DNA from 2 places in the Shouchella oshimensis genome. Region 2 is predicted to be linked to the other one. Evidence: a T-box and tRNA genes for the amino acid it is inferred to sense, from the RefSeq annotation. Region 2 holds a T-box; the other holds one or more tRNA genes.

Region 1 (15,701 bases), 520 kb from region 2:
CTCACCATGTTGAACGATTTCGCCATTCTCATTTTTGTACAGTGACGTATACACTCTATGCCGCCTTGCATCTATAATCGGTGAGATTAGACCTTCAAAATATCGTCCTTGCTGTGCCATTAATTCAAGACTAGAGACTCCAACAAGTGGAATGCCAAGTGTCCATGCTAATGTCTTAGCTGTTGTTACACCAATTCTTACACCTGTATAGGAGCCTGGTCCAATTGCCGCAACAATAGTTGATAGCTGCTTTGGTTCAATATTTAACTCCTCTAATACAGTCGATATAGCAGGCATCAATCTAAGGGAATGATTTTTCTTAATATGAGTCGTTACATCAGCTGCTACTTGTCCATCTATTAAAACGGCGACTCCTAATACATAGGAAGATGTATCCATCGCTAACGTTATTCTCATTCTACTAACTCCTTACAAAGCTGTTCAAAGTGTTCACTTTGTGGCTCAAACAGCAAATGTCGTTTTTCTGAGCCTGCATGACGTATGGTAATGTCTAAACGTTTTGCAGGCAACTGTTCTGAAATCTTTGAAGCCCACTCAATAACTGTGATTCCTTCTCCATAAAAGTATTCGTAGAGACCAATATCCTCTTCACCATCTTCATCTAGACGATACACATCCATGTGATATAGCGGAAGACGGCCTTCGTATTCTTTTATAATGGTAAAGGTAGGGCTGTTCACAATCCTTTTTACTCCAAGTCCTTTTGCCAGACCTTTTGTAAAATGGGTTTTTCCTGCTCCCAAATCTCCTTCAAGTGTGATGACATCTCCTGCTTGTAGTAAGGTGCCCAAACGTTTGGCAAACTCCATCGTTTCGTCAGGAGAGTCCACTCTCTTCTTATATCTATTCATCGCTTCACCTTCATCTAAAATGATTAAACCCATCTTTCTTTAAGGGTTCGGTTTTGTTATCTCGTTGAATATAGACCAAATGCTCTGCTTTAGGTTGCACCTCACCTATATGACAAATCTGCACACCAGCTTCTTTGCCTTTTTTAATGAGGGTTTGCAAGTTTTGTTTCGCTATTGTTCCAATCAACTGAAAATCCTCGCCACCATTACACGCAAATTCAAGTCGCTTCTGTTCATTACTGTATACGGATTGCATCGCTGGATGATATGGAATCGAGTCTGCAAACAATGTCAACGTCACATCACTTGCCGCTGCAATTTCATGCGCCTCACTTGCTACCCCATCACTGATATCATTTAAAGATATCCGTGTAGACATCTCCGCACACAAACGTCCTGCTTTAATTTGGGGATTTGGTTCTTGATGGATCTGCACAAGTTGACGTTCTCCTTCATTAAAGGAACCATTCAGACCTTCCTTTAACAATAGCTCTAGCCCTGCAGCCGACGTACCTACGTAACCAGTGACAAAAACGGCATCGCCAGCTTCGGCTTGACCGATACAATTCAACATGATCTTCCACCTGGCCTACCGCCGTGACACTAATGACTAACGAGTCTTTTGCAGATACAGTGTCCCCACCAATCAGATCCATATTAAATGTACGAGCTAGCTTCTCCATTCCTACATATAAATCAGCCAGCTCCTGATCATTCCACTCGGGAGGGATTGCAATGGATACTAAATAAAAACGAGGAATCGCACCCATAGCTGCTAAATCACTAACATTAATCGCAAGTGCTTTTCTGCCAATTTGAAAAGCAGACAGCGTATCTTTTGTAAAATGTACACCTTCAATCATGGTATCCACACAAATCACTTCACGCAATTTCGGGGTGGACTCATACACTGCCGCATCATCACCAATTCCAAGGATTAGCGACGCTTGATTATGGTGTGACGGCTTGACCATTTCTATAAAATCAAATTCATCTTTCACGTAAGGGTCCTCCCCTTTTATCTGCTTCTGATACTCAGTTTAGCTGATTTTAGATAAAGATGCTATTAGCACACTTTATTCTTCATCCACACAAAAAAACCGAAGCAATCGCCTCGGTTTTTTTAGGTATTTGGTATTGCGGGGGGAGGATTTGAACCTCCGACCTTCGGGTTATGAGCCCGACGAGCTACCAGACTGCTCCACCCCGCGTCGTTATAAAGTTTATGGATGTTGTGTTTCTTCGACGTCATCGTTATATCTAAGTATGTCCAAACTTGCTTATTTGCATACTGTTTCTGTGACACAAGATATATCTTACCATGACTTATCAATAAATGCAAACTATAATTTTGAACAATTTTTGAACAAAATGATTGCATTCTTATAAAGATAGGAGTATGATTCACTTCATAGCATTGAATATATGAATTTTTTGTGACAGATTCATATAAAAAAAGGAGAGAATTATGATGTCTGAATTTAAACATGCTTGTCGCACTATGCTCCTAACTCCTGCTGCGTTAGTGTTAACACTAATTTTACTGCCAGTTTTACTTGTGACAGATGTACCGATCTTGCATTCCCTTATAGACTATATAAACCAAGACAGCTAATTCATTAGCTGTCTTTTTTATAGAATAAAAAAACCAAGACAATATGCCGCAATACAGCCTATAACGGTTAAACCTATATACCAGCAAAAAGCTGCCCATTTTTTCTCCTGAATGAGTTGGATCGATTCCATACTAAACGTTGAAAAAGTAGTAAAAGCACCAAGAAATCCTGTGCTTATTAATAACCCCACATTCTCCGTGAATAATCCAAGATGTGCTTGAACAGCGCCTAGTAATAAGGATCCAGCAATATTTATCATTAATATCGGAATAGGAACATCACGATTGGTTTGCAATCGGCTTAACCATATGCTGAGTGAAAAGCGACAAAATGCACCTAATCCTCCAGCTAGCCCAACATAGAAAAAAGTCACTGAGGACACCTTCTTTCTCCCAAAGTCTTTCCTGTCAAAAATCCAACGGCAGCTGCAATCAATCCTCCAGCTAAACTTAAAAACAGATAAGGAGCTAGATGGCCACCTGTTTCTGTGGCAAATCTAACACTCTCCCCTGCAAACGTCGACATCGTTGTGTACCCACCACATAAACCTGTGCCTAAACCTAGCCGGATCCACTCTCTTTTTGAACTAGCAAGAAACCAACCTGAAATCATTCCAAGCAAGAAACTTCCGCTACAATTCACAATCAATGTGGCATTAAACCAGCTTTCAGTCGTTATCATGGTATTTATCGCATATCTTAGACATGTACCTATCGCACCGCCTACTGACACAGCCGCCGCTATTTTCCAGTGCATTTTACCTCACCACTCTTTTTTCTGTATACTAGATATATCTATATCATTTGACTACCCGCACTCATTCATCTTCCCAATTCGTGGTATATTTTGGATATCGATGAGCATACCATAACATGTACAATACATTATTTGAGGTGATTAAACATGGACATTCTTTTAATAAAACTCGTTGCCTCCCTAATATCGGGATTTTTAATAGGGGTTGACCGACAAATCAAACATAAACCACTTGGATTAAAAACAAGTATGGTCATCTGCATTGCCAGTTGTTTAATGACCATCGTCTCTATTGAAGCAGTAGCAAAATACGCTTCTGAACATACACCTAATATGGATCCCATGCGACTTGCAGCACAAGTTGTAAGTGGTGTAGGTTTTCTCGGTGCTGGAGTTATTTTGCGCAGAAGTAATGATGTTATCTCAGGTCTAACAACTGCCGCTATGATTTGGGCAGCCTCTGGACTTGGAATTGCGATTGGTGCAGGGTTTTATATAGAAGCCACTTTCTCCGTCATCTTAATCTTAATTGCAATCAATGTCATCCCTGCTATTTTTGCTGCAGTTGGCCCTTCCTCTTTAAGCTCTAAAGATGTTCATACTCGGATTGTCATTGCTCCTGAAGGACAAATGAGCAGCATTATCGATGCCCTACAGGTTCGAGGGAAAACAATGAAAGAAAAGAGAAATAAGCAGCTAACCGTTCGAGATGTTCAAATAAAGGACTTGTCAAGCGGTGACCAACAAATGGACATTACGCTCTCCATACCTAAAACAATGTATATTACAGATATTTACTACCTCATCAAGGATATTGATTATGTACAAACTGTAGATGTTGAAAAAAGATAGTGCCTATTACCCAAAAACTAGATATACTGTAACTATACATCTAGCGACAGGATGGGTAGAAAAATGGAATTTGTAAAAGAATTAATTGCACAGTACGGATACTGTGGCATCTTTATCGCATTAGTTGGAGGAATTGTTGGACTTCCGATCCCTGACGAACTGCTATTATTAACAGTTGGATACTTTACTCATTCAGGCGAACTTAATATATTTCTCTCATTACTCATATCGACACTCGGCTCAGTGATTGGAATTTCTATTAGCTATTATTTAGGAAAGAGGCTCGGTCTTCCTTTTCTACTAGCGCATGGTTCAAAGCTTTTTCTTTCAGAGAAAAAAATTGAACGGTCCCAACAGCTTTTTCAAAAATACGGCGCGTTCATTTTAATGATTGGATATTTTATTCCGGGTGTTCGTCATCTAACAGGATACATTGCAGGAATATCAGACCTCCCCTTTAAAAAATTCACACTTTATGCTTACAGTGGTGCGATTATTTGGGTCCATACTTTTGTCTTAGCAGGAAGCTATATGAGATGGGATTGGCAAAGATTAAGTGATTCGATCCTTGCTCACAAATTTTTATTTGGTAGTATTGTTGGGTTCCTGATTTTATCATTTGTCTCGTGTTATATTATATATCAAAATCTAAAGCGCAAAAAACTTCGTCGGCAATATTACCACAACTGAGAATTTTGATCAATTAATGAGAATATTTAATTGATTTATTAATAGAATCCCCTAATTATTAATACTTATTATTATGTAACAGGTCGATCTTATATTGACCTGTTCTTTCTGCTAAGATAAACTAAAGATACGATCTTTGTTTTAACTTGAGAGGAGCTTTTCCAATGCTACCAGATGATTTAACCAAAGCCTTAAACAACCAAGTCAATTTTGAATTTTATGCAGCTCACTCGTATACAGCCATTGCTGCGTACTTTGCCAACCAGGGGTTCAAAGGCTTCAGAAACTTTTTCTTAGTACAAGCTGAAGAAGAGCGTTTCCATGCTATGAAAATTTATAACTTTTTAGTGGATGTTGGTGAACGAGTCATCATCGACACGATGGAACAACCTAAGAATTTATTCCAATCACCACTTGAAGCGATTGAACACTCATTAGCTCAAGAGAAGGATGTCACAAAAGCTATTTACAAGATTGCTGACTTGGCAACAGAGCATAAAGAGCATGCTACAATGGCACTTATGAATTGGTTTGTAGAAGAACAAGTTGAAGAAGAAAGCATGTTCCGTGACATGATTGCCAAAGTGAAACGGATTGATGTAGATAGCAGTGCTTTTATCATGCTTGATTCTGAACTAGGCAAGCGTTCATTTGACGCTGAAGAAGAACATTAAGATGGTAGAAGAACAGGACGCAATGGCGTTCTGTTTTTTTGTCGCTAAAAAGTGGTCACTCATTATGAGCGACCACTTTTGATTAAATAACTTGATTAAAAAATGCCAATACTCTCTCACTTACCTTAATCTCGTTCTCTTTTTTCGAAAAGCCGTGACCTTCATCCTCAAAAACAAGATATTCAACTTCTGTACCTTGGGCACGAAGAGATTCAACAATTTGGTCAGATTCGGCTTTTACAACACGCGGATCGTTTGCCCCCTGGATAACAAGCATCGGTTTTGTCATCGTCTCTAAATACGTAATAGGAGAGTCACGAGTAAACCGCTCTTTATCTTCAATCGGATCACCTATCCACGTTTTCATCATCGGTTTCCAAAATTCAGGAACACTATCATAAAAGCTGAACAAATTGGAGACACCAAAGATATCTACAACCGCTTTAAAATAGTCAGGATGGCGTCCATGAAGCAATAAAGCCATATATCCGCCATAGCTGCCGCCCATCAATAGAACCTTATCCTTATCTACATATCCTTGATCAATCATATAATCGACACAAGCAATATTATCTAAACGAGGCCCATGCCCCCAGTCCCCTTCTACCATTTTCATAAAAGCAGAACCGTAATCACTAGAACCCCTAAAATTCGGTGCTACGATATTATAGCCTTCATAAATTAAATGCTGAAACATTGCCCTAAAAAATTTCCCCTCAGAACTTTGAGGACCACCGTGCGGCCAAAGAATCAGGTGTTTATTATCTACTTGAGGTCTTGCCTTAAAATATAAAGTCTCAATTTCTAAATCATCAAAGGACTTGTATGTTAAAACTTGTGGCTCGGACAATTCTTGCTGATCTAATCCCGAAACATGAATCTTCGTTAATGCCTTCCATTGTTGCTCGTTGTTTAATGTATATAGATTTATTGGTTGTGTAGCTGTGCCACCAGCAAGATAGAGCGTATCTTGTTTTGAAAGAACAGCTTTTGCGATATTCGTAACAGGAAGCTTGAGATCAGATATTTTTTGATTTTTTATATCAAACTGATACATCTTTTCTTCTACTCCGGCTGATGCAGTTATATACAACAAGTCTTTTGCCTGATTCACCTTTAAATCCTTTAATTCAATGCCAGCAAGCTCGACCACTTTTTTCATTGTTTTTGTTTTGGTATTAAAATGAGCCAAATAAGATAAATCCGCTTCATAGTTTGTTGTGAAATAGATGTCAGTATCCGAGACAAAAACAACACTTTCAAACGTATAAGCTAAATCAGGATTTTCAACAAATGGTATAAGCTCACCATCTTCAAGTAGATAAGGTACACTATGAGTATTGGCAAAACTCTTACCCAGAATCAGCTTCGTTTCCCCTTCATTTTTTGCAGCTAAAAAGGTTGGTGTTGTTTCACCCGTATGTATAGTACGTATCTCACCAGTTTGCAAATCATATGTATTTGTATTTAAATAAGTCGGGTTCTCATCTGTTGTATTGTAAAAAAGTAACGTCCCATCGCCCGAAAGACCTTCTACCATATGACGCTGCCCTTCTTTTTGAACAAGTGGTTTAAGCGTACCGCCATTACGTGGCAATGCGTAAATTTGAGCATTCTCATCACCTTCATGATCAAATGAAGCAATAATAAATGAACCATCCTTGCTGTACATTAAGCTATGACATCTTTCACCAATTGATGTTAGCTTATAAGGGAAACGCGAGTCTGTATCCATCCCCCATAATTCAAACTCCCCACTAATATTCGCTGAGAAAACAATTTGATCTTCCGTAGGACTAACATCAAAATCACTTGTTTTAACTAATTCAAAAAATTGACTTGCTTTAGGTTTGTCGAATGTAATCATCTCATTAATCTCCTTATAGTATGTAAGATTGTAAGTCTATTCCTTCTATCTATTTATTCTATCATTATAAACAGGTATTTTCCCAATGTTTTGATTTCTTGATTCACCTTGTATGACGCTCTTGATGCCCTTAGTCTTATAGTAAACCTACTAAAGGGAGAGGATCTCATGCGTCTAAAAGTATTAATCCTTTGTTTAATCGCTCTTTTTGTTCTTAGTACGCCATATTCAGTAAACGCTGGTTCGTTTGGAAAAGGCGATCCATTTGGACCGGTTGGTGAATGGTACATTGGCGAGGAATCTAGCACACCAAACAGTCATTCTCCAGTGTTATTTGTTCATGGCTATAATAGTTCCTCTACTACTTGGTGGAAAGAGAATGATATGTATGATTTATTTCGCGAAGCAGGTTATCGCACTTCATTTATTAACCTACATCCAGATAAAGATATGTGGGTGAATGGTGCCATTTTAGCAGACAAGCTAGAGCAGATCTATGATTACTTTGGTGAACCATTAATGGTGGTTGCTCATAGCAAAGGTGGACTCGATACACAATCCGCTTTAGTTCATTTTAATGCAGAGCAATATGTCTCAAAGGTATTTACACTCTCTAGCCCTCATCATGGAAGCGAACTTGCCGACTTGGCACATAGTAATTGGGCCTCCTGGTTAACTGGTATTATCGGTGCTCGCAGCGAAGCCACTGAATCCTTACAAACCGGTGCAATGGCTCAATTTCGGCAAGAAACCGACCCCTTAGCTCAGGAGTTAGATGTTCCATTTTATACATTCTCGGGCTACGAACCCGGTTCCTTTGGTTCAGCATTGTACTGGGGCGGGATCTATCTTAATTCTTACGGAGAAAATGATGGCAGTGTAACAGTTAATCACTCAAAGTTGTCCTATGCTCATGAAAGAGAATCTGGACCGTGGAATCACTCAGAAGTAAAAACCGGCGAGTATGCCTATTCATTTATTGAACCATTATTACATGCGGAATCAAGCTATGAAAGGCAAAGAAATGGATATCCCTATTCTAGCGGTACGATCGTTCGCGGAGGAGAAGTTGAAGACATACTAACAGAGGAATTTCTTGTTGAATCAGATGTAGACTTAGCCTCAGTCCACCTTTTAACAAATGAAGAAGTGCATAATGCAGAATTCATTGCTCCAGATGGAACCAAGCATCAAGCAGTGTCCCAAGCAAGAAAAAGAACACTCTGTCTTCGCAGATGCCTGGATCTCTTCTTTTGATATCGAGAATCCTATCCCAGGAAATTGGCAGGTACAAATGGAACATACTACAGGAGAAGAACCACTTACCTATCTATTAATATCTGGACTTGAAGGAGGTATCTCAGGAGAGCTCTATCTAGATCCATTTACCACAAACGTTCAAGTGGACGAGGGCAGCATTAACTCAGAGGATCTTAGCGTAACCGTGCACATCAATGACGAACTCATTATGAATCAGGGATCAATATCCAACTTTCAATCAATGTCCCTCCTAAATAAAGAAGAAGGTGCCTATAGCATAACAATAGATATAGAAGGAAAAACCAAAAAAGGAGAACTCTTCGAACGAACACTCATTCAAAATATCTATATTGATTCAGAAGGAAATCAACTTATTTAATAAACAATAAAAAGATCGCGCATTTCCTATTGAAATGCGCGATCTTAATGCCCGGCAACGTTCTACTCTCGCAGGGGGAAGCCCCCAACTACCATTGACGCAGAAGAGCTTAACGGCCGTGTTCGGCATGGGAACGGGTGTGACCTCTTCGCTATTGCTACCGGACTTATATGTGATATTCTCTAACACAATGATTAGAATATCACGTCTTATTGATGAGCGCAATAGGTTTTGCAAAATTTGTCGTAAAACTTTAATTGAAGTCGATACTTACTCCATATATTACCGGAGGGGCTAGGTGCTGGGAAGGAGTTCTTGGTCTGGTGAGCCCGGGCTTGGTCTCGATCGTCGCAGGTTGGTAATATAAAGATGGTTCTTGCTAACCTTGTCCTTTCTCTTGCTAATGAGGTGAGGCTCTTGGGTATGATGCTTTTTATCTTGGTGTATGGGCTTAGTACTGGGTAAACGGTGGATTGCTCTTACTGCGGGGCCAGTTTCTCTTGATGTTGTAGCTTGGTTCTTAGTATATTGGTGCTCTAGCTTGGATAAGGCTTTGTGGTTCTTTGTATTGCCCTTGGTTTTCGAGTTAAAAGGTTTGCAGGGTTGATTTAATCGGTTTAAACCTCGATAGGTTTATTCCTTTTGAGATGGTTTAAGGTGGATGGGTAGAGTTCTTGCTGTTGGTCTTTCTTTCTTGGTGAGGAGGGCTCGGGCTTGGTGTGGGGAGGGGGTTCTTGGTGCGGAGGGAAGTCTCTTGGTGGTATGAAGATGGTTCTTGCTAACGTCGTCTTTTCTCTGGCTAGTGAAGGGAGGTTCTTGGTGCGCTAGCTGTTTTTCTTAGTGTAGAGGCATGGCGCTGGGTAAAAGGTTGATCGCTCTTGCTTTATCTCCGGTTCCTCTTGTTAATGAAGCTCGTTTCTTGGTGGATCGGTTGCTCTAGCTTGGTTACGTTCGCCTGTTTCTTGGTATTGTCTTTGTTCCTTCTCTTTACTGCTTTTAATCGGTAATCCGAATCGATTTCTTTCTCTTCCTTCCATCCTTCTCCTCTTGATTCTCCGCCCTTTTTTCTTACTATCCCCCTCCCCTTCTAAATAGAAGCACAATCCGTCTTGGTTCACGTCTTTTTCTTCTTGCTCATGACTTCGAACTTCTTGGTACCGAACCCTGCACTATCCGGATACACAAAAAACCCCTTCATCCAATGGGTTAACCATCAGATGAAGGGGTTTTTAAAGTGCCCGGCAACGTTCTACTCTCGCAGGGGGAAGCCCCCAACTACCATTGACGCAGAAGAGCTTAACGGCCGTGTTCGGCATGGGAACGGGTGTGACCTCTTCGCTATTGCTACCGGACTATGCTGGACGGCCAATCATCGGCGCGCTTCTTCGTCCACTTCGTCTTGTCACTCCGTCACGTATGAAGATACGCTCCTTCGTTCCAATCCTTGTGTCCTCGAATCACTTGATGCTTGTTGTCCATCTTGAGAAAAAGATTCTCTCAAAACCAAATCGTGCCCACAGGAGGAGGAACTCACCGAAGTGACTTCTTCTTCCTGTTTCTATGCTACTCACACTGTCTTTCACCATGTTGGATAAGTCCTCGACCGATTAGTATCTGTCCGCTCCACGTGTTGCCACGCTTCCACTCCAGACCTATCAACCTCATCATCTCTAAGGGGTCTTACTGGCTTACGCCATGGGAAATCTCATCTTGAGGGGGGCTTCATGCTTAGATGCTTTCAGCACTTATCCCGTCCACACGTAGCTACCCAGCGATGCTCCTGGCGGAACAACTGGTACACCAGCGGTGTGTCCATCCCGGTCCTCTCGTACTAAGGACAGCTCCTCTCAAATTTCCTGCGCCCGCGACGGATAGGGACCGAACTGTCTCACGACGTTCTGAACCCAGCTCGCGTGCCGCTTTAATGGGCGAACAGCCCAACCCTTGGGACCTACTTCAGCCCCAGGATGCGACGAGCCGACATCGAGGTGCCAAACCTCCCCGTCGATATGGACTCTTGGGGGAGATAAGCCTGTTATCCCCAGGGTAGCTTTTATCCGTTGAGCGACGGCCCTTCCATTCGGCACCGCCGGATCACTAAGCCCGACTTTCGTCCCTGCTCGACTTGTAGGTCTCGCAGTCAAGCTCCCTTATGCCTTTGCACTCTTCGAATGATTTCCAACCATTCTGAGGGAACCTTTGGGCGCCTCCGTTACTGTTTAGGAGGCGACCGCCCCAGTCAAACTGCCCACCTGACAATGTCCCTGACCCGGATCACGGGTCGAGGTTAGAATGTCAGCACCGTCAGGGTAGTATCCCACCAATGCCTCCACCGAAGCTGGCGCTCCGGTTTCAAAGGCTCCTACCTATCCTGTACAAACGATACCAACATCCACTATCAGGCTACAGTAAAGCTCCATGGGGTCTTTCCGTCCTGTCGCGGGTAACCTGCATCTTCACAGGTACTATAATTTCACCGGGTCTCTCGTTGAGACAGTATCCAAATCGTTACACCATTCGTGCGGGTCGGAACTTACCCGACAAGGAATTTCGCTACCTTAGGACCGTTATAGTTACGGCCGCCGTTTACTGGGGCTTCAATTCAGAGCTTCTCCCGAAGGATAACCCCTCCTCTTAACCTTCCAGCACCGGGCAGGTGTCAGCCCCTATACTTCGCCTTGCGGCTTCGCAGAGACCTGTGTTTTTGCTAAACAGTCGCTTGGATCTTTTCACTGCGGCTCTCTCGGGCTTGCACCCTAATAGAGCACCCCTTCTCCCGAAGTTACGGGGTCATTTTGCCGAGTTCCTTAACGAGAGTTCTCCCGCGCGTCTTAGAATTCTCTTCTCGCCTACCTGTGTCGGTTTGCGGTACGGGCACCTTCCACCTCGCTAGAGGCTTTTCTAGGCAGCGGAGGATCAGGGACTTCGGTACTAAATTTCCCTCGCTATCACTGCTCAGCCGAACGGAAAGCGGATTTGCCTACTTTCCAGCCTAACAGCTTAGACGCGCATATCCATCAGCGCGCTCACCCTACCTTTCTGCGTCCCCCCATTACTCAAACGGTGGAGAGGTGGTACAGGAATATCAACCTGTTGTCCATCGCCTACGCTTTTCAGCCTCGGCTTAGGTCCCGACTGACCCTGAGCGGACGAGCCTTCCTCAGGAAACCTTGGGCTTTCGACGGAGGGGATTCTCACCCCTCTTTTCGCTACTCATACCGGCATTCTCACTTCCAAGCACTCCACTAGTCCTCACGATCTAGCTTCGCTGTCCTTGGAACGCTCCCCTACCACGAACACCTAAGGTGTTCATCCATAGCTTCGGTGATACGTTTAGCCCCGTTACATTTTCGGCGCAGAGTCACTCGACCAGTGAGCTATTACGCACTCTTTAAATGGTGGCTGCTTCTAAGCCAACATCCTGGTTGTCTGGGCAACTCCACATCCTTTGCCACTTAACGTATACTTTGGGACCTTAGCTGATGGTCTGGGCTGTTTCCCTCTTGACTACGGATCTTAGCACTCGCAGTCTGACTCCCGAGGATAAGTACTTGGCATTCGGAGTTTGACTGAATTCGGTAATCCTGTGGGGACCCCTCGTCCAATCAGTGCTCTACCTCCAAGACTCTTCCCTCGAGGCTAGCCCTAAAGCTATTTCGGGGAGAACCAGCTATTTCCGAGTTCGATTGGCATTTCACCCCTACCCACACCTCATCCCCGCATTTTTCAACATGCGTGGGTTCGGGCCTCCATTCAGTGTTACCTGAACTTCACCCTGGACATGGGTAGATCACTCGGTTTCGGGTCTACGACGGCGTACTCAAATCGCCCTATTCAGACTCGCTTTCGCTACGGCTCCGCCTCATCAGCTTAACCTTGCACGACATCGTAACTCGCCGGTTCATTCTACAAAAGGCACGCCATCACCCGTTAATGGGCTCTGACTAGTTGTAGGCACACGGTTTCAGGATCTCTTTCACTCCCCTTCCGGGGTGCTTTTCACCTTTCCCTCACGGTACTGGTTCACTATCGGTCACTAGGTAGTATTTAGCCTTGGGAGATGGTCCTCCCGGATTCCGACGGGGTTTCACGTGTCCCGCCGTACTCAGGATACACTCCGGAGGAAACGAAGTTTCGGCTACGGGGTTGTTACCCTCTTTGACGCATCTTTCCAGATGCTTCACCTACTCCGTTTCTTTATGACTCCAATGGAATGTCCTACAACCCCTGAAGGCAAGCCTTCAGGTTTGGGCTCTTTCCGTTTCGCTCGCCGCTACTCAGGAAATCGATTTTTCTTTCTCTTCCTCCGGGTACTTAGATGTTTCAGTTCCCCGGGTCTGCCTCCTCGTATCCTATGTATTCAGATACGGGTACCATTCGATTAAAAATGGTGGGTTCCCCCATTCGGATATCCTCGGATCAAAGCTCACTTACAGCTCCCCGAGGCGTTTCGCCGTTCGTCGCGTCCTTCTTCGGCTCCTAGTGCCAAGGCATTCACCGTGCGCCCTTTCTAACTTAACCAAATTTGACTGCAGATCATCGGCGCATTTCTTCGTCCACTGCGTTATTCTCAATCGGTCACGTACGGGTGTACGTTCCCTCATTCGAAAACTTGTGTCCTCGAACTGCTTGATGCTCTTTGTCAAATACACTGGTGTATATAAAGACTCGCTCACATCTATAGAGATGATTGCGTTGTGTGTGTGTTTTGCATTGCACGATTTAGTTTTCAAAGAACCAACCTTCAGACACAAAAAAAGGTCATCAAATAACACTTATATTTGTTCTAAAGAGATTATGGTGGAGCCTAGCGGGATCGAACCGCTGACCTCCTGCGTGCAAGGCAGGCGCTCTCCCAGCTGAGCTAAGGCCCCGTTACTATTTAAATGGTGGGCCTGAGTGGACTCGAACCACCGACCTCACGCTTATCAGGCGTGCGCTCTAACCAGCTGAGCTACAGGCCCCCAAATGGGGTAAATATTAGAATGAATAAGTTCATTCAAAACCGAACAAAAGCCAAAGCGTATTCACATCAGGTAAACCTGTGTGATCGACTAGAAGTATTACTCCCTAGAAAGGAGGTGATCCAGCCGCACCTTCCGATACGGCTACCTTGTTACGACTTCACCCCAATCATCTGTCCCACCTTCGGCGGCTGGCTCCAAAAGGTTACCTCACCGACTTCGGGTGTTACAAACTCTCGTGGTGTGACGGGCGGTGTGTACAAGGCCCGGGAACGTATTCACCGCGGCATGCTGATCCGCGATTACTAGCAATTCCAGCTTCATGCAGGCGAGTTGCAGCCTACAATCCGAACTGAGAATGGCTTTATGGGATTGGCTTCACCTCGCGGCTTCGCAACCCTTTGTACCATCCATTGTAGCACGTGTGTAGCCCAGGTCATAAGGGGCATGATGATTTGACGTCATCCCCACCTTCCTCCGGTTTGTCACCGGCAGTCACCTTAGAGTGCCCAACTAAATGCTGGCAACTAAGGTCAAGGGTTGCGCTCGTTGCGGGACTTAACCCAACATCTCACGACACGAGCTGACGACAACCATGCACCACCTGTCACTTTGCCCCCGAAGGGGAAGCTCTGTCTCCAGAGTGGTCAAAGGATGTCAAGACCTGGTAAGGTTCTTCGCGTTGCTTCGAATTAAACCACATGCTCCACTGCTTGTGCGGGCCCCCGTCAATTCCTTTGAGTTTCAGCCTTGCGGCCGTACTCCCCAGGCGGAGTGCTTAATGTGTTAACTTCGGCACTACGGGCATCGAAACCCCTAACACCTAGCACTCATCGTTTACGGCGTGGACTACCAGGGTATCTAATCCTGTTTGCTCCCCACGCTTTCGCGCCTCAGCGTCAGTTACAGACCAGAGAGTCGCCTTCGCCACTGGTGTTCCTCCACATATCTACGCATTTCACCGCTACACGTGGAATTCCACTCTCCTCTTCTGTACTCAAGCCTCCCAGTTTCCAATGACCGCTTGCGGTTGAGCCGCAAGATTTCACATCAGACTTAAAAGGCCGCCTGCGCGCGCTTTACGCCCAATAATTCCGGACAACGCTTGCCACCTACGTATTACCGCGGCTGCTGGCACGTAGTTAGCCGTGGCTTTCTGATGAGGTACCGTCAAGGTACCGCCCTATTCGAACGGTACGTGTTCTTCCCTCATAACAGAGCTTTACGAGCCGAAACCCTTCATCACTCACGCGGCGTTGCTCCGTCAGACTTTCGTCCATTGCGGAAGATTCCCTACTGCTGCCTCCCGTAGGAGTCTGGGCCGTGTCTCAGTCCCAGTGTGGCCGATCACCCTCTCAGGTCGGCTACGCATCGTCGCCTTGGGGAGCCATTACCTCTCCAACTAGCTAATGCGCCGCGGGCCCATCTCACCGTGAGAGCCCGAAGGCCCTCTTTTAATCTTGCACCAGGAAGTGCTAGATGTTATCCGGTATTAGCCCCGGTTTCCCGGAGTTATCCCAGTCGATAAGGCAGGTTGCCCACGTGTTACTCACCCGTCCGCCGCTAACGTTTTTGAAGCAAGCTTCAAAAACGTCCGCTCGACTTGCATGTATTAGGCACGCCGCCAGCGTTCGTCCTGAGCCAGGATCAAACTCTCCAAAAAGTGGTGAGTTGATTGTTACTGTTGGCATTGATGTCTCCATCAACTTTCCAATTGCGCAGTGTTACCTGCGACTTTTTTGTTACTAATGAGATATCATGTATCTCTTCG
Region 2 (15,701 bases):
TCATCAAAGGCTCTTAACTGAGTGCTTCCATCTTTAATATGTGTAAGTACGGTTTCTGCCAATAAAACATCATCTTCGTGAGACCAGGCATCTTGTCTAATTTTCATGTGTATCATCCTTTCATTCTTCTACATTGATGGATTCTATTGCTTGTTAGGAAATGTGGTACTATTACTTTTTCCAAATCAAACAAGTTGTATACCAGTATCATAGAAAAAAAGTCTAACTGGATGAATGTCACGTACATTGATCGGATTTGTTGGAACGCTTTTGTTTTTGTCGAATAAAGTGTAAACTAAGACAATAGTCATAGTTTTATTCGATTTTAAACCATTTTGGGGTGCCTATGTTTAATACGTTACGGTCAAAACTTATCTTGTTTTTTTCTTGTGTAACATTTCTTCCACTTCTATTAGTAGGAACAATTATGTATCAATATCAAAGAGATGATATATCAACTCAAATGGAAGAAGGCCTTGTAAAGGTTTTGGAGAGTAGAGCTGATGGTCTGGAAGATTTTCTGACAGAAAGAAGATCTAATCTGGAGCATTTAGCAAAAAATCCTTTAATTAGAGACACTGATACCGAGACGTCTGAAATTCGTCAGGAATTAGAGTTGTTTCAAACATCATACCCGTATTTTCTCGATACGCAATTCATGAATAGCCAGGAAGTTGTTTCTTTACATAATCAAGAGCAAATGAATCAAATTGGACTCGAAAGGCCAGATTGGTATATTCAAACGGAGCAAACGGGTGGAGGTTTCACTAATTTATCGAGGGTTTTATATGACGAACCTACATTTGTGATAAGCCAAGCTGTTTATGACGAAAACAATATGTTTATGGGTAGTGTAGCTTCGTTTGTTGATTTAACTGAAATAAGAAGTCAGTTGAATCGTGTAAATAATAATCAATCAGAATATGCTTTTTTGATTAATAGCCAAGGAGATATTATTTCGCATCCTAATCGTAAGTTAGTGTTAAATCATAATTATTTTGAGATGAATGGGTTTGACGAATCATCCTTTACAGCTCTAGTACATTCCAAAGAACTGTACTTTAATCCTACAAATGAGATGATCCAAACGTTCCAAGCAGGTTTCCTCATTAGAAGGGCTGGATAGTGAGTGGTATGTTGCTGTTTCTGTTCCTCAAGATCAACTGTATGCCTCACAAAACCAATTGTTAATAACCTATCTTGTATTATTTAGCTGTGTGTTTGTACTAACATTGTTTGCTGTACTAAAGTTATCAAACTTTATAGTTAAGCCCTTAGAGCAATTAGTTGTCGCAACAGCAACGTTTACCTTTAGTAATAAAATAGACCCAATTACTCAAGGATTCTATCAAGAGGCTGACACGCTAACAAGAGCGTTTAAAATGATGACAACAAAATTACTAAATAGAGAACGGAATCATCAAAAGTCTAGTCTTATCCTTGAAACGACAGATAATGGTGTGTTTGCTTATACAAATAAGGATCAAATCATTACAACGTTTAACACAACCTGTGAACAGTTATTTCAGGAAAAGCGTGAAAATGTGTTAGGTCTCACACTGAAAGTTGCGGCTTTAAAAAATAACCGATTGCGCCGTTTTCTTGAAGCGGCAGAACTTGATACGAATTCAGCTCCTGAGATAGAGAACCGATATGAATTCAGCTGTACGTTCAATACTCAGGTTCATGCATTTTTTATAAGTGTATCAAAACTATCAGGAGATTCAGATTTATCTATTGAGCAGGATGCGTTAATTGTTTTTAATGATGTGACAGAAAAAAAAGAGATGCAGCAGCAGATTGTTCGTTCGGAAAAATCAAAAGTAGTTGGCGAATTGGCTGTTGGATTTGCTCACGAAATCAGAAATCCATTAAGCACTATTAAAGGGTTTTTGCAGTTATTCCAGAAGGAAGAACAAATAGAAAGCAAAAAAGATCAATTTAGGCTAATGGTGAATGAAATTGATCGAGTTAATAACATTATTAAAGATCTGCTTAACATGGCAAGACAAGCGCAAATTCAGCAGGAAAAAACGGATATCAAACAGCTCCTAGATCATACTAGACAAATGTTTTTAGCTGAAACAGATAAAAGAGGGATCGATTTCACTTTTCTCAACGATTCTGAACTGCCAGTGGCTTGGGTAGATTCGGATAAGGTTCAGCAAGTTATGATTAATCTGGTGAAAAATGCAATGGACTCTATGCCGAATGGAGGAGAATTAACGATTCATACCATCGAAAGTAAAACTGAGATGATTGGTATTATCGTTCAGGATTCTGGAGTTGGAATGAGTAGGGAGGTATTAGACCGTATAGGCACGCCATTTTTTACAACAAAATCTGATGGGACGGGTCTTGGTCTCATGACGTGCTTTCGAATAGCTGAGGAAATCAATGGATCATTAACGGTTGAAAGTAAAGAAGGAGAAGGAACCTGTTTTGCTTTTCAAATTCCAATCTATAAAAATCAGCCCGAATAATGTGATCGGGCTGATTTGTTATTTTACTTGCTTAAGTCGAGTGTATAGATCAGCTAGTGTAGATTCAAATTTGCCTGTTCGTTTAGGTGAATAATACTGACGGTCCAAAAGAGGTTTGGGTAGATATTGTTGTTTGACCCAAGCCATTCTCATAATCATGCGGATATTTGTAGGTAAGACCTCGGCCTAGATCTGCGGCTCCTTTATAATGTGCGTCTTTTAAATGCACTGGAACATCGCCAACTCCTCCATTTCGTAAATCAGAAAGAGCTTGATCAATGGCCGAAATAGCGCTGTTTGACTTTGGAGACAGACAAAGTTCAATCACAGCGTTTGCTAGAGGTATCCGTGCTTCAGGAAAGCCGAGACGTTCAGCTGCTTCAATGGCTGAGAGTGTACGCTCACCAGCTTGTGGGCTCGCAAGTCCTATATCTTCATATGAAATGACAAGCAAACGGCGTGCAATGCTGATTAAGTCTCCTGCTTCAATTAATCGTGCTAAATAATGAAGAGCTGCATCAACATCACTGCCCCGTATTGATTTTTGAAAAGCAGAAAGCACATCATAATAAGCATCGCCATCTTTGTCATGCTGGTAGCTCTTTTTTTGAATGCTTTTCTCTGCAATTTGTTTTGTAATATGTTTTTGTGCATCCTTTGGTTTAGGCGTTGAAAGAATGGCAACTTCTAATCCATTTAATGCAGATCGTGCATCGCCGCCACAGGCGAGAGACAAGTGGGTTAAGGCATCATCATCTACTTTTACATCATCCTTACCATAGCCATTAACCGGATCTTCGACAGCCCGGATTAAAGCCTTTTTAATATCTTCTGGTGATAGGGACATCAATTCGAAAATATGACAGCGACTGCGTATGGCGGGATTAATGGCATGATAGGGATTAGAGGTGGTAGCACCGATCATAATAATTAAGCCATTCTCAAGGTGAGGAAGCAGGAAATCCTGTTTGGTTTTGTCTAAGCGATGTACCTCATCCATAATCACAATCATTTGTCCGTGCATTTTTGCTTCAGCAACCAGCACTTCCATATCTTTTTTATTATGCATAACGGCGTTCATTAATTTAAAGGGAAGTCCCATTGTTCCGGCAATTGCTCTTGCAATAGACGTTTTGCCTGTGCCTGGTGGACCATACAGTATCATCGAGCTTAACTGATTGGCGTCAATCATTCTCCTAAGAAGTTCACCTTCGCCTAAAAGCTGCTGTTGCCCAATAACCTCTTCTATGGCTTGAGGCCTGATCCGATAAGCGAGTGGTTGCTTTTTCATCTAACTTCTCTCCTTTGATCGTCTAACAAAAAATTCATGTGATATTACGTCTAGCTTATCATTAAAGAGAAGCAACTTAAACGTTTCTGAATTGACATTGAATCATTACCATGTAAAAGGTGAATCATGATATAATAGCTAGGAATTATAGGGAAGAAGGGATATATTGCAAAATGTAAGTCAAGGACGTAGGTTCCAAACAATCGGCCTTAGATGGCTCTTTTTTCTTGTAGGATTAATGGTGATGTCTTTTGGAATTGCTTTGATGATTCGTGCAGAGTTAGGAATTGCTCCGTGGGAGGTACTGCATGTAGGGTTAATGCAACAAATTGGGTTTACCGTAGGAACGTGGTCAATTTTAACAGGATTAATTGTTCTTGTAGGATCTAGCTTACTTCTAAAGGAGTGGCCTAAACTAGGTGCAGTTATAAATATGATTTTGGTCGGAGTATTTATAGACTTGTTCTTATTTATTCTACCTCAGGTTCACCTTACTTCAGTTAGCTGGATGATGCTTATCGCCAGTATTTTAATAAATGGATATGGGATTGGCTTATATATTGCACCAGGACTTGGAGCAGGCCCCCGTGACAGCTTAATGCTTGCATTAAATAAGCGAACGGGCTGGAGTGTTCAACGTGTACGCATTTTGCTCGAAGTGACTGTATTAACTGTAGGGTGGTTATTAGGTGGCCCAGTATTTTTGGGTACACTATTATATTGTGTAGGGATAGGATACGTAGTTGGTATCACATTACCTCATGGTAGACGATTAGTTCAAACATTAATAGAAAGAGGGATACAACATGAAGATATCAACAAAGGGTCGGTACGGGTTAACGATTATGATGGCACTAGCAAAGAAATCGGGTGAAGGCCCTGTTTCATTAAAGTCTATTGCAAAGGAATACGATCTTTCTGAGCACTATCTTGAGCAACTAATTGCACCACTTCGAAATGCAATCCTGGTTAAAAGTGTGCGCGGTGCATATGGTGGGTACATGTTAGCAAAAGATGCAAAACAAATTACAGTTGGAGATATTATTCGAGTCTTGGAAGGGCCAATTAGTCCGGTTGAAGTACTAGAAGACGAAGAGCCTGCTAAGCGTGATTTGTGGATTAAAATTCGTGACGCTGTTAAGAATGTCTTAGATAATACAACATTGGATGATCTAGCGAATTTTAAAACAGAAGGCGAACAAGAATATTATATGTTCTATATCTAATTGGAACAGTTTCATTTAACAAAAAGTAGGTGATGATTTGGAACGGATTTATTTAGATCATGCAGCGACTTCTCCCATGCACCCCGATGTACTTGAAACGATGATGCCGTATTTAACAGAGGTGTTTGGCAATGCGTCGAGTATTCATCGGACTGGTAGGAGAGCAAGACAAGCATTAGATGAGGCTCGGGCAGTGATTGCAACGGAGCTAAATGTTCTTCCGAGTACAATTCTTTTTACAAGTGGGGGAACAGAAGCGGACAATATCGCCCTACTTGGGTATGCTCAAGCGAACCAGCACAAAGGGCGCCATATTATTACGACCAAGGTGGAGCACCATGCAGTTTTGCATACCTGTCGTCAGCTTGAGAAAGCGGGTTTTGACGTAACCTATCTTCCTGTGGATGAAACAGGATTAATTTCGCTTGAGGATTTTGATGCAGCGTTACGCCAAGATACGATTTTAGTATCAATGATGTATGGAAATAATGAGGTTGGAACGGTGCAACCCATTTCTGAAGTGGGTCAAAGGTTGCGAGAGCATCAGGCTGTTTTACACACAGACGCCGTTCAGGCTGCCGGTAGCTTAGATCTGTCCATTCACCAGTTACATGTTGATTTATTATCAGTTAGTGCTCATAAGCTAAATGGACCCAAAGGAGTTGGGTTTTTATATGTTGGTGAGGACATTCAGGTGATTCCACCATTTTTTGGTGGGGAGCAGGAGCGAAAAAGACGTGCTGGAACAGAGAATATTGCCTGGAATTATTGGTCTAGCAGAGAGCTTCAAATACGCGTGTGCAAATCAGGAAGAAAAACGCGAGCAATATCGTACCTACAAAGAGCATTTTTCTGCTATCCTTAAGCAGGAAGAAATTGAATTTGAGATAAATGGCCATCCTGAATTAACTCTTCCTCATATTTTAAACATTAGTTTTCCTCGAGTTAATGTTGAGTCAATGCTTGTGAATCTTGACCTAGCAGGAATAGAAGTATCTAGTGGGTCCGCATGTACAGCTGGTTCAATTGAGCCATCTCATGTGTTAACAGCGATGTTTGGTGAGAATAATGAACGGGCAAAAACGGCCATTCGTTATAGTTTTGGTTTAGGAAATACAGAATCTGAAATAGAAAGAGCTGCGCTGGAAACGGCAAAAATTGTGAAACGTTATCAAAAGCAGCAGCCTTTTATTGTGTAACAAACAGACAGGAAGGTGAGCAAGATGAGTAAGCGTCCTGAAGATACCCGGGTAGTGGTAGGGATGTCTGGAGGAGTGGATTCGTCTGTCACAGCGCTATTGTTAAAAGAACAAGGCTACGATGTGATTGGCATGTTCATGAAGAACTGGGATGATACAGATGAAACAGGATTCTGTACGGCAACTGAAGATTACAATGATGTGATTCGTGTATGTAATCAGTTAGATATCCCTTATTATGCAGTGAATTTTGAAAAGGAATATTGGGATAAGGTTTTCACTTATTTCCTTGATGAATATAAAGCAGGACGTACACCTAATCCAGACGTCATGTGTAATAAAGAAATTAAATTTAAAGCCTTTTTAAATCATGCCATGACACTTGGGGCTGACTATGTGGCAACTGGCCATTATGCACAAGTGGAGGAAGTTAATGGTGTATTTCAATTAATTCGTGGTGTTGATGATAATAAAGATCAAACCTACTTTTTAAATGCGTTAAGTCAACAACAATTAGAAAAAGTTATGTTTCCAATTGGAGACATGCCAAAGTCTGAAGTAAGAGAACGTGCTCATGCGGCAAATCTTGCAACAGCCTCTAAAAAAGACAGTACCGGTATTTGTTTTATTGGCGAACGAGATTTCAAAGAATTCTTAAGTACCTTTCTACCAAGCTACTCCTGGTGAAATGCGGACCCTTGAAACAGATGAAGTAAAAGGACATCACGATGGTTTGATGTACCATACATTAGGTCAACGTCAAGGGCTTGGCATTGGTGGCGCTGGAGAACCGTGGTTTGTTGTAGGTAAGGACTTAGAACGAAATGTATTGCTAGTTGGTCAAGGTTTTGATCATTATGGCTTGTTTTCAAAAGGACTTGAAGCGATCGGTATGAATTGGATTATGGACGATAGCCCAACGGAGCCATTTGCTTGTACTGCTAAATTCCGTTATCGTCAAACAGATCAAGCTGTTATGGTTTACCCACATGCTGATGGAACAGCTACAATCACATTTGAAGAAGACCAACGAGCCGTTACACCTGGACAAGCCGTTGTTTTATACGATGGAACTCGCTGTCTTGGTGGAGGAACGATTGACGTAGTAAAAACAAATTGGGAAAATGCCTGAGCGGTATTTTCCCTTTTTCAAGTGAGGAGAAATAAGATGACAACATTAAATGAAAAAGGCATTAAACACATGAGAGAGCAACAATATGAAGAGGCAGGAAAAGCATTCACAGAAGCAATAGAGCTTGATCCTAAAGACCCTGCTGCGTATATTAATTTCGGTAATTTGTTATCGTTGCTCGATGAAAATGAACGTGCTCTTGTATTTTTTGATCGTGCAATTGGTCTAGATGAGGAAGCCGTCACAGCTTATTATGGGGCGGGGACCATCTATTATAAGCAGGATCAATTTGAAGAGGCAGTCAAAATGTTTAAACAAGCATTGATCAAAAAGCTTGATGAGGCGGATCTTTATTTTATGCTAGGCATGAGCTATTATCAGCTCGGGTCCTTGCCGCATGCTTGTGCTAATTTTCAACGAGCAGTGGAAATGAATGAAACGGATGTGGATGCAAACTTCCAGCTAGGTTTGACATTTGCACAGCTTGGAGCAATTGGATGAGGCAATGCCTTATTTATTAAAAACAGTTGAGCTTGACCCCAAGCATGCAGATGCCTATTATAATTTAGGAGTAGCCTATGCAAGTATGGATCAAGCAGAACAAGCACTTGATTCTTTTGACAAAGCACTTGAGGCACAGCCTGATCATCTATTAGCTGGAAATGGAAAAAAGATTATTGAACAAGCCTTGAAGTGAGGTGAAACTGTGGAGCAAACCGAAGAGCGTCAAAGCGGCGTACAGCGAGGATATATAAAAGGGGAAATTCTTCATGTGGTGTTTCGAAATGAAGAAAATTTTTACACGGTAGCTGTCATTAGAGTTCGTGAAACAAATGAAGAAATTGATGAAAAAAAATTAACGATAGTTGGTGTTTTACCTCACGTTGAACCAGATGAAACTTTTTTATTTTTTGGTAGTATTGCCGATCATCCTAAATTTGGCATCCAATATAAAGTTGAGCAGAGCCGACGTGATTTGCCACAAAGTAAACAAGGTGTCGTCAAATATTTGGCGAGTGATAGATTCCCTGGAATTGGCACAAAAACCGCAGAAACAATTGTTGAGACGCTTGGTGAGACAGCCATATCAAGAATTGTTGAAAATCGTGATGTTTTACGTAATATTTCAGGCTTAAAAGAAGAAAAAGCAGCGATGCTATATGAAAATCTGTATGAACAGCAAGGTGTTGAGCAGGTTTTAATTGTGCTATCTGAGCACGGATTTGGTGTTGATCTTGCTCTTAAGGTATTTCAGGTATACAAAACGCAAGCCCTTGAAATCATAAAAAGCAATCCCTATCAACTGATACATGATGTAGATGGGATAGGATTCAGACGAGCTGATCAACTAGGTGCCTCTATTGGTTTAACGGGAAATCACCGCGATCGTTTACGAGCAGGTTGCTTATTTTTGGTCCATGAGCTTTGTATTCAAGAAGGCCATATGTATATAGAAGCTGAACCCCTAATTAATCAAGCGGTTGCTCTATTATCTTCACCTAATGTGAAGATTCAACGGGAAGAAATTCAACAACAGCTTGTCCAAATGCATGAAGAAGGAATGCTTGTTGTTGAAGAGACACGTGTGTATACAAAATCGCTATTTGGTGCTGAAAAAGGCATTGCCTCAAATATTCGGCGGCTACTTTCAACTGAAGTAAAAGAGGAATTTCCTGAGGCGGAATTTTTAAAAACGTTAGGTGAACTGGAAGAAGAGTGGGGCATTGAATATGCATCGTCTCAAAAACAGGCGATTCAAGAAGCGATTGCTAAGCCGCTTATGCTCTTAACAGGTGGACCGGGTACAGGTAAAACAACGGTCATTCGAGGGATTGTGGAAGTGTACGCAAGGCTTCACGGATTATCCTTGGATCCTCGTGCATATACAGCAAGTAATCCTTTTCCTATTTTGCTCACAGCTCCAACAGGTCGTGCTGCAAAGCGGATGTCAGAAGCAACAGGTCTACCATCCGCAACCATTCACAGTATGCTTGGCTTGGAAAGGTGGAGCTGGAGGGTTCGACAAAGGTGAGCATGAACCACTAAACGGTGAATTGCTTATTATTGATGAAATGTCTATGGTGGACAGCTGGGTAGCAAACTCGTTACTTAAGGCGATCCCAAAAGGCATGCAGGTTGTCATTGTGGGTGATGAGAATCAACTACCTTCAGTTGGACCTGGTCAAGTGCTCCGTGATTTTATCCAGTCTGATATCATTCCACTGGTTGCTTTAACTGATATTTATCGTCAGGCAGAAGGTTCTTCTATTATTGAACTAGCACATGCAATGAAGGATGGATTTGTACCACCTGACTTAACAAATGCTCAATCTGACCGACGTTTTTTCCCTTGCAAAGTAGACCAAGTGAAGGATGTTGTCTGGCAAATTTGCGAAAACGCAATAAAAAAGGGGTATGAAGCACGTGACATCCAAGTACTTGCTCCAATGTACAAAGGCGGTGCGGGTATAACGGAACTAAATGTCATGCTCCAAAATTTATTTAATCCCAAAAAAGAAAAAGTTAGAGAAATCATTTTTGGTGATTTGGTTTACCGAACGGGAGATGTCGTGCTTCAATTAGTTAATAATCCAGAAGAACGTGTTTTTAATGGGGACCGTGGTGAAATCGTAGCGATTTTCTATGCAAAAGAAAACACTGAACGCAAGGACCAAGTTGTCGTTTCATTTGATGGAACAGAGGTAACCTATAGCAAAACTGAGCTTAACAGCTAACACATGCATACTGCTGTTCTATTCACAAAGCTCAAGGAAGTGAGTTCCCAATTGTTGTGCTTCCAGTGGTACGAAGCTATAGTCGAATGCTACGAAGGAATTTATTATATACAGCTGTAACACGTGCTAAACAGTTTCTATTAATGTGCGGTGAAATACGAACCGTCGAATACACCATTACAAGTGGCGAGGACCTCGAAAGACAATCGCAGCTTGTGAACAGATTGCAGCAACTGATTACTCAGGCCGAGCCTAAGTCGTAGAAAGGATTTCCTTTCTACGGCTTATTTTTGTTTGGGGAGGAGAGAGGGACATTGGAAGAGGAGCAGATACATCGGATAAGAGGAAAATACATCAGAAGAGGAGCAGATACATCGGATAAGAGGAAAATACATCAGAAGAAGAGCGGATACATCAACTAAGTTGAAAAACACATCCAAAATGCACTCTCTTCTAATAAAAAACGTCATCGCTCATACCTGTGTTCGTTTTGGACAAACTAAGGTTGTTCGGAAGGAAGGTGACTCGTTGCGAACATTTGCGGTTATTCAAGGTCTACCTGTTATTGAGATGGAGGCAGGAAACGAGTGTGGAAGGGTCATTGATCTACTCATGTATAACAATCAAATCACCGGATTGTTAGTGGATATGCGCGGATGGTTAAATCGGCATCGTTTTTTATTACTTGAGAATGTCTCAAGTATTGGAGAACAAGCGGTTATGATCCGCTCAAAAGATGATCTTGAAGCCTGTCAGTCTCATGATGCTTTTGAAACGTCCATTTCGCTCACTGTTGGGCGCCAGAAGTTAAAAGGAATGGAGTTGCTATCAGAAACAGGTACGCTGCTTGGTCTAGTGGAAGATGTATATTTTCATGAAAATGTGGGCACGATTGTGGGGTATAAAGTGACGGACGGTTTGCTTGCCGATTTGACGACTGGACAACAGATGTATAGTGGTCAGCAATTGGTTATAGGCAAAGAGCGAGCTATCCTCTCTAATTAAAGGAGGCCCCGCAATGCGCTGCCCAAATTGTCGAAGTATAGATATTGGAAAGATCGGAACCAATCAATTCTACTGTTGGAGCTGCTTTGTTGAGATGAGTATTGTCCAAGGTAAGCTATCTCTTCATCAAGTAGAAGAAGATGGTTCGTTAAGCTCGTTGGATGATTTATTTGAAGATGAACAGCTTCGTATGGAGACATAACGAGGAGGTGGAGTGAATGCGTCGAACATTAAAGCCATTAATTATGATGGGTATTGGTGCGGCAGTTTATTCAATGAATCAAACCAAATCAAAAACGAGAAAAATGGATTGGATACGCAAGATCGAAAAATATGATTTTGACCAGTTAATCTCTAAAAAACAATGGAGAAAAACGAGAAAAAAAGTCATGAAAGCCATTCGATAATGACAAACATACCGGAACAGTAAAATAATGTTCCGGTTTTCTTTTTGAAGGAGGGGTTTTATGGACAAAAAGCATTCGATTTCGTTGATCCTTCGAGCTCTTCATTTGTTTATTTGGCTTTTAACTATCTGGGTCCTTTTTATGCTGTGGCCGTTCATTCAACCAATTGTACATAAAATCATAACGATACTGACTCCTGTTTTAATATCAGCTCTTTTTGCATATATATTGCATCCTTTTATTGAAGGTTTGCATCAATGGAAGCTACCTAGATTAGCTGCAATTCTGCTTGTTTTTGCGGTTTTTATTGGGGGGGTTGTTCTAGCTATTATTTATGGAGTTCCTGTATTCGCTCGTCAAGTACAAGAAGCGATGCAGGTTTTACCGAGTCAAATTGAACGAGTGGTTGTGTTTGTTCACTCTTGGGAGCATTCAATTGAACAGATGCCAACTTTTTTAAAAGGACATGTAGATGATTGGTCCGGCGAGCTTTTGATTGTGACGGAGAGAATTCTGGATCAAGTGGAACTAGTAATCATTGCAGTAGCAAGATCCCTACCTTCATTAGTCGTTATTCCATTTTTAATTTTTTACTTCTTAAAAGACGTGACTTTAATTAAGAAATCAGTGTGGTATTTGACACCTGCTAAATGGAGACGGAGCCTCAGCTATTATGCAAAGGATGTGGATCATACTTTTGGAAGCTATATTCGCGGGCAGCTTTTAGTGGCGGCGGTTGTAGCTATCTTATCAATGATTGGCCTTTGGTTCATTGGAGTACCATATGCAGTTTTGTTTGGGTTATTTATTGGGGCAACCGACATTATTCCTTATTTCGGTGCGATCATTGGAGCCGCTCCAGCATTAATTGCAGCTCTTTTGATTTCGTGGGATAAAGGCCTTTATACGTTGATTTTGCTTGTTGTTATCCAAGCAAATAGAAGGAAATCTACTCTCTCCTTTAATCGTAGGAAAAACACTTCATTTACATCCAATGTTGATCGTGCTCGCATTGCTAGTAGGAGTAGAACTTGGTGGTATTCTTGGCCTTCTGATTGCAGTCCCGGTGTTAGCTGTCTTAAAAGTAACCTTACTTCATGTGCGACAACACTTTCAGAATGATTGACTTTTATAAAAATGGTTTTTATAATTGTAATGACACAAACATATCGCAAAATCATTGATGGAACGAGTAGGCGACAGTCCGTTTAAAGAGAGAACCTCCTTTGGTTGGAAGAGGTTTAACGAAGGGTCGATGAACGCTATTCCTGAGTGCTACTGACAAACAGTTGCCGTATACCGCGTTAAGGTACTTAAGAGATGAACAGAGGACTGTTCATAACTAGGGTGGTACCGCGTGATAATCTCGTCCCTTTTTTAGAGGGAGGAGTTTTTTTGTTGTGCTGGAATCGATTGAATTTTTTTAAGGGAGATGAGTAGAATGAAGCATTTAACTTCTGCTGAAGTACGGCAGATGTTCCTAGACTTTTTTAAGGAGAAGGGACATGATATCGAACCGAGTGCACCACTTGTACCATTTGAAGATCCAACCTTACTTTGGATAAACAGTGGAGTGGCCACACTTAAGAAATATTTTGATGGTCGCGTGATTCCTGAGAATCCGCGCTTGGCGAATGCACAAAAATCGATTCGCACAAATGACATTGAAAATGTAGGGAAAACAGCTCGTCACCACACGTTTTTTGAGATGCTTGGTAATTTCTCAATCGGGGATTATTTCAAAAAAGAAGCAATTGAATGGGCTTGGGAATTCCTGACGAGTGAGAATTGGATCGGTTTTGATGCGGAGAAGCTATCTGTAACCATTCATCCAGAAGATGAGGAAGCCTATGAGCTTTGGATAAAAGAGATTGGATTACCAAATGAACGAATCATTCGCCTTGAAGGGAACTTCTGGGATATTGGGGAAGGACCAAGTGGACCAAACACTGAAATTTTCTATGATCGTGGACCAGAGTACGGTAATGATCCGTCTGACCCTGAGCTATATCCAGGTGGAGAGAACGAACGTTATCTAGAGGTTTGGAATTTGGTGTTCTCGCAATTTAACCATAATCCTGATGGAACCTACACACCTCTTCCAAAGAAAAATATTGATACAGGTATGGGACTTGAGCGTATGGTATCTGTTATTCAAAATGTACCTACTAACTTTGAGACAGATTTGTTTATGCCAATTATTCAAGCTGTTGAAAAGTTAACTCCAGTTAAATATGGTGATAAAACAGACACAGACGTGGCATTTAAAGTGATTGCTGACCACATTCGAACTGTAGCTTTTGCTATTGGAGATGGCGCGCTACCATCAAATGAAGGGCGCGGTTATGTCTTAAGACGTCTGTTACGTAGAGCTGTTCGATTTGCAAAACAAATCGACATTGATCGTCCATTTATGTTTGAACTGGTTCCCGTTGTAGGAGACGTTATGAAAGCTTTCTATCCAGACGTGAATGAAAAAGCAGCATTTATTCAGCGTGTGATTCGTACGGAAGAAGAACGATTCCATGAAACGTTAAATGAAGGACTAACGATTCTTGATAAGATTGTAGCTGAAACCAAAGCGGCTTCTGAGGCGATTATTAAGGGTGAGGATGTATTCCGTTTATACGATACGTACGGCTTCCCTGTTGATTTGACAGAAGAATATGTGGAAGATGCTGGACTAGTTATTGACCGTCCTGGATTTGAAGAAGAAATGAATAAACAGCGTGAGCGTGCTCGTTCAGCAAGACAAGATACTGGCTCTATGCAAGTTCAAAGCGATCTATTAAGCAAATTAACAGCATCTAGTGATTTTGTAGGATATGAATCACTTTCTACAGAGTCCACAATTCATGCGTTGATTGTTAATCAAGAGCTTGTAGAAGAAGCACAAGCTGGAGATGAAGCACAGTTACTGCTTGATCGAACACCTTTTTATGCAGAAAGTGGTGGACAAGTTGCTGATGGAGGTATCATTCGCAGCGAATTAGGTGTTGCACGAGTAATTGATGTAAAAAAAGCTCCAAATGGTCAGCACCTTCATACGGTTCAAGTTGAAGAAGGTACACTAACAAATCAAGCTAAGGTAGAAGCCATTGTTGAAAACTCAGAGCGAAGTGGTACGATTAAAAATCATACTGCCACTCACCTGTTGCATCAGGCTTTAAAAGATGTTTTAGGGGCACATGTTAATCAGGCGGGGTCATTAGTGTCTGAGAATCGATTACGTTTTGACTTCTCTCATTTTGGTCAAGTGACCCAAGAAGAGCTTACTAAGATCGAAACGATTGTAAATGAAAAGATTTGGTCTGCTCTTGCAGTCGATATTTCCGTAAAAAATTTAGAAGAAGCTAAACAAATGGGAGCTATGGCTCTATTTGGTGAAAAATACGGAGAAACCGTTCGAGTTGTGCAAGTGGGAGACTACAGCTTAGAATTGTGTGGCGGTATTCATGTTCGTAATACAGCTGAAATTGGTCAATTTAAAATCGTTTCTGAAACTGGAATCGGCGCTGGAGTAAGACGAATAGAAGCACTTACTGGAAAAGCTGCTTACTTATATGTGCAAGATCAGTTGGACATACTGCAAGAATCAGCTACTTTAATTAAAGCGAAAAATGTCAGGGATGTTCCAGCACGTATCGAGGCTGTGTTGCAGCAAGTGAAAACGGTGCAGCGTGAGAACGAATCACTCTCTGCAAAAGTAGGAAATATGGAAGCATCGAACCTAACTGATTCAGTTGAAGATGTAGATGGAATTGCTGTATTAGCTAAAAAAGTGAATGCTCGCGATATGGATGCATTAAGAGCCATTTTAGACAAGCTTAAGCAGGACACGGAATCGGGTATTATTGTACTCGGAGCAGAAACAGATGGAAAAGTCTCTATCGTTGCAGGCGTAACAAAAGATTTAATTGAGCAAGGGTTTCATGCAGGGAAAATAGTGAAGGAAGTGGCATCACGCTGTGGTGGAGGCGGTGGTGGCCGTCCAGATATGGCTCAAGCTGGCGGGAAAAATCCAGCTCAACTAGATGAAGCACTTCAATTTGTTCCTGAATACGTAAAATCGATTTCCTAATTAGATGTTTTTGATGTACAATAAACAGAACAAGCTCATTTTATTCTGAGCTAAGTCCGGAACTTTTAAGAAAGAGGTGCATGTGATGAGCTCTATGGACAAAACAATGCAGTTTGATTTCCATGACGACTCTGTTAATGTG

What was found. The T-box of region 2 lies ahead of alaS (alanine--tRNA ligase). A T-box ahead of a tRNA ligase gene usually reads a tRNA of that ligase, here a tRNA-Ala.
Region 1: it encodes a tRNA-Ala, which carries the amino acid that the T-box ahead of alaS (alanine--tRNA ligase) is inferred to sense. The anticodon was not compared.

Annotation. Positions count from the first base shown of each region.
Region 1 is NZ_JAMQJY010000002.1:539,157-554,857, forward strand. Features, by position in the region: gene tsaB (tRNA (adenosine(37)-N6)-threonylcarbamoyltransferase complex dimerization subunit type 1 TsaB) at 1-417, opposite strand, end outside; gene tsaE (tRNA (adenosine(37)-N6)-threonylcarbamoyltransferase complex ATPase subunit type 1 TsaE) at 414-872, opposite strand; gene NDM98_RS17270 (thiamine-phosphate kinase) at 883-1,446, opposite strand; gene NDM98_RS17275 (AIR synthase related protein) at 1,328-1,873, opposite strand; tRNA gene NDM98_RS17280 (tRNA-Met) at 2,010-2,083, opposite strand; gene NDM98_RS17285 (hypothetical protein) at 2,341-2,487, shown strand; gene crcB (fluoride efflux transporter CrcB) at 2,505-2,861, opposite strand; gene NDM98_RS17295 (fluoride efflux transporter FluC) at 2,858-3,244, opposite strand; gene NDM98_RS17300 (MgtC/SapB family protein) at 3,392-4,096, shown strand; gene NDM98_RS17305 (DedA family protein) at 4,160-4,786, shown strand; gene NDM98_RS17310 (ferritin) at 4,951-5,460, shown strand; gene NDM98_RS17315 (S9 family peptidase) at 5,543-7,327, opposite strand; gene NDM98_RS17320 (esterase/lipase family protein) at 7,496-8,584, shown strand; gene NDM98_RS17325 (hypothetical protein) at 8,622-8,966, shown strand; rRNA gene rrf (5S ribosomal RNA) at 9,016-9,131, opposite strand; gene NDM98_RS23605 (hypothetical protein) at 9,869-10,003, opposite strand; rRNA gene rrf (5S ribosomal RNA) at 10,203-10,318, opposite strand; rRNA gene NDM98_RS17340 (23S ribosomal RNA) at 10,554-13,487, opposite strand; tRNA gene NDM98_RS17345 (tRNA-Ala) at 13,765-13,840, opposite strand; tRNA gene NDM98_RS17350 (tRNA-Ile) at 13,854-13,930, opposite strand; rRNA gene NDM98_RS17355 (16S ribosomal RNA) at 14,041-15,593, opposite strand.
Region 2 is NZ_JAMQJY010000002.1:23,411-39,111, forward strand. Features, by position in the region: gene NDM98_RS14445 (RsfA family transcriptional regulator) at 1-107, opposite strand, end outside; gene NDM98_RS14450 (cache domain-containing protein) at 428-1,126, shown strand; gene NDM98_RS24480 (two-component system sensor histidine kinase NtrB) at 1,218-2,483, shown strand; partial or broken gene NDM98_RS14460 (replication-associated recombination protein A) at 2,502-3,774, opposite strand; gene NDM98_RS14465 (YczE/YyaS/YitT family protein) at 3,941-4,648, shown strand; gene cymR (cysteine metabolism transcriptional regulator CymR) at 4,581-5,000, shown strand; partial or broken gene NDM98_RS14475 (cysteine desulfurase family protein) at 5,038-6,199, shown strand; partial or broken gene mnmA (tRNA 2-thiouridine(34) synthase MnmA) at 6,224-7,331, shown strand; partial or broken gene NDM98_RS14485 (tetratricopeptide repeat protein) at 7,368-8,028, shown strand; gene NDM98_RS14490 (helix-hairpin-helix domain-containing protein) at 8,038-9,363, shown strand; gene NDM98_RS14495 (AAA family ATPase) at 9,323-10,066, shown strand; gene NDM98_RS14500 (ATP-binding domain-containing protein) at 10,123-10,329, shown strand; gene NDM98_RS14505 (PRC-barrel domain-containing protein) at 10,595-11,071, shown strand; gene NDM98_RS14510 (YrzR-like zinc ribbon domain) at 11,085-11,273, shown strand; gene NDM98_RS14515 (DUF3918 family protein) at 11,290-11,478, shown strand; partial or broken gene NDM98_RS14520 (AI-2E family transporter) at 11,620-12,339, shown strand; gene NDM98_RS14525 (AI-2E family transporter) at 12,401-12,604, shown strand; T-box leader at 12,650-12,855, shown strand; gene alaS (alanine--tRNA ligase) at 12,920-15,559, shown strand.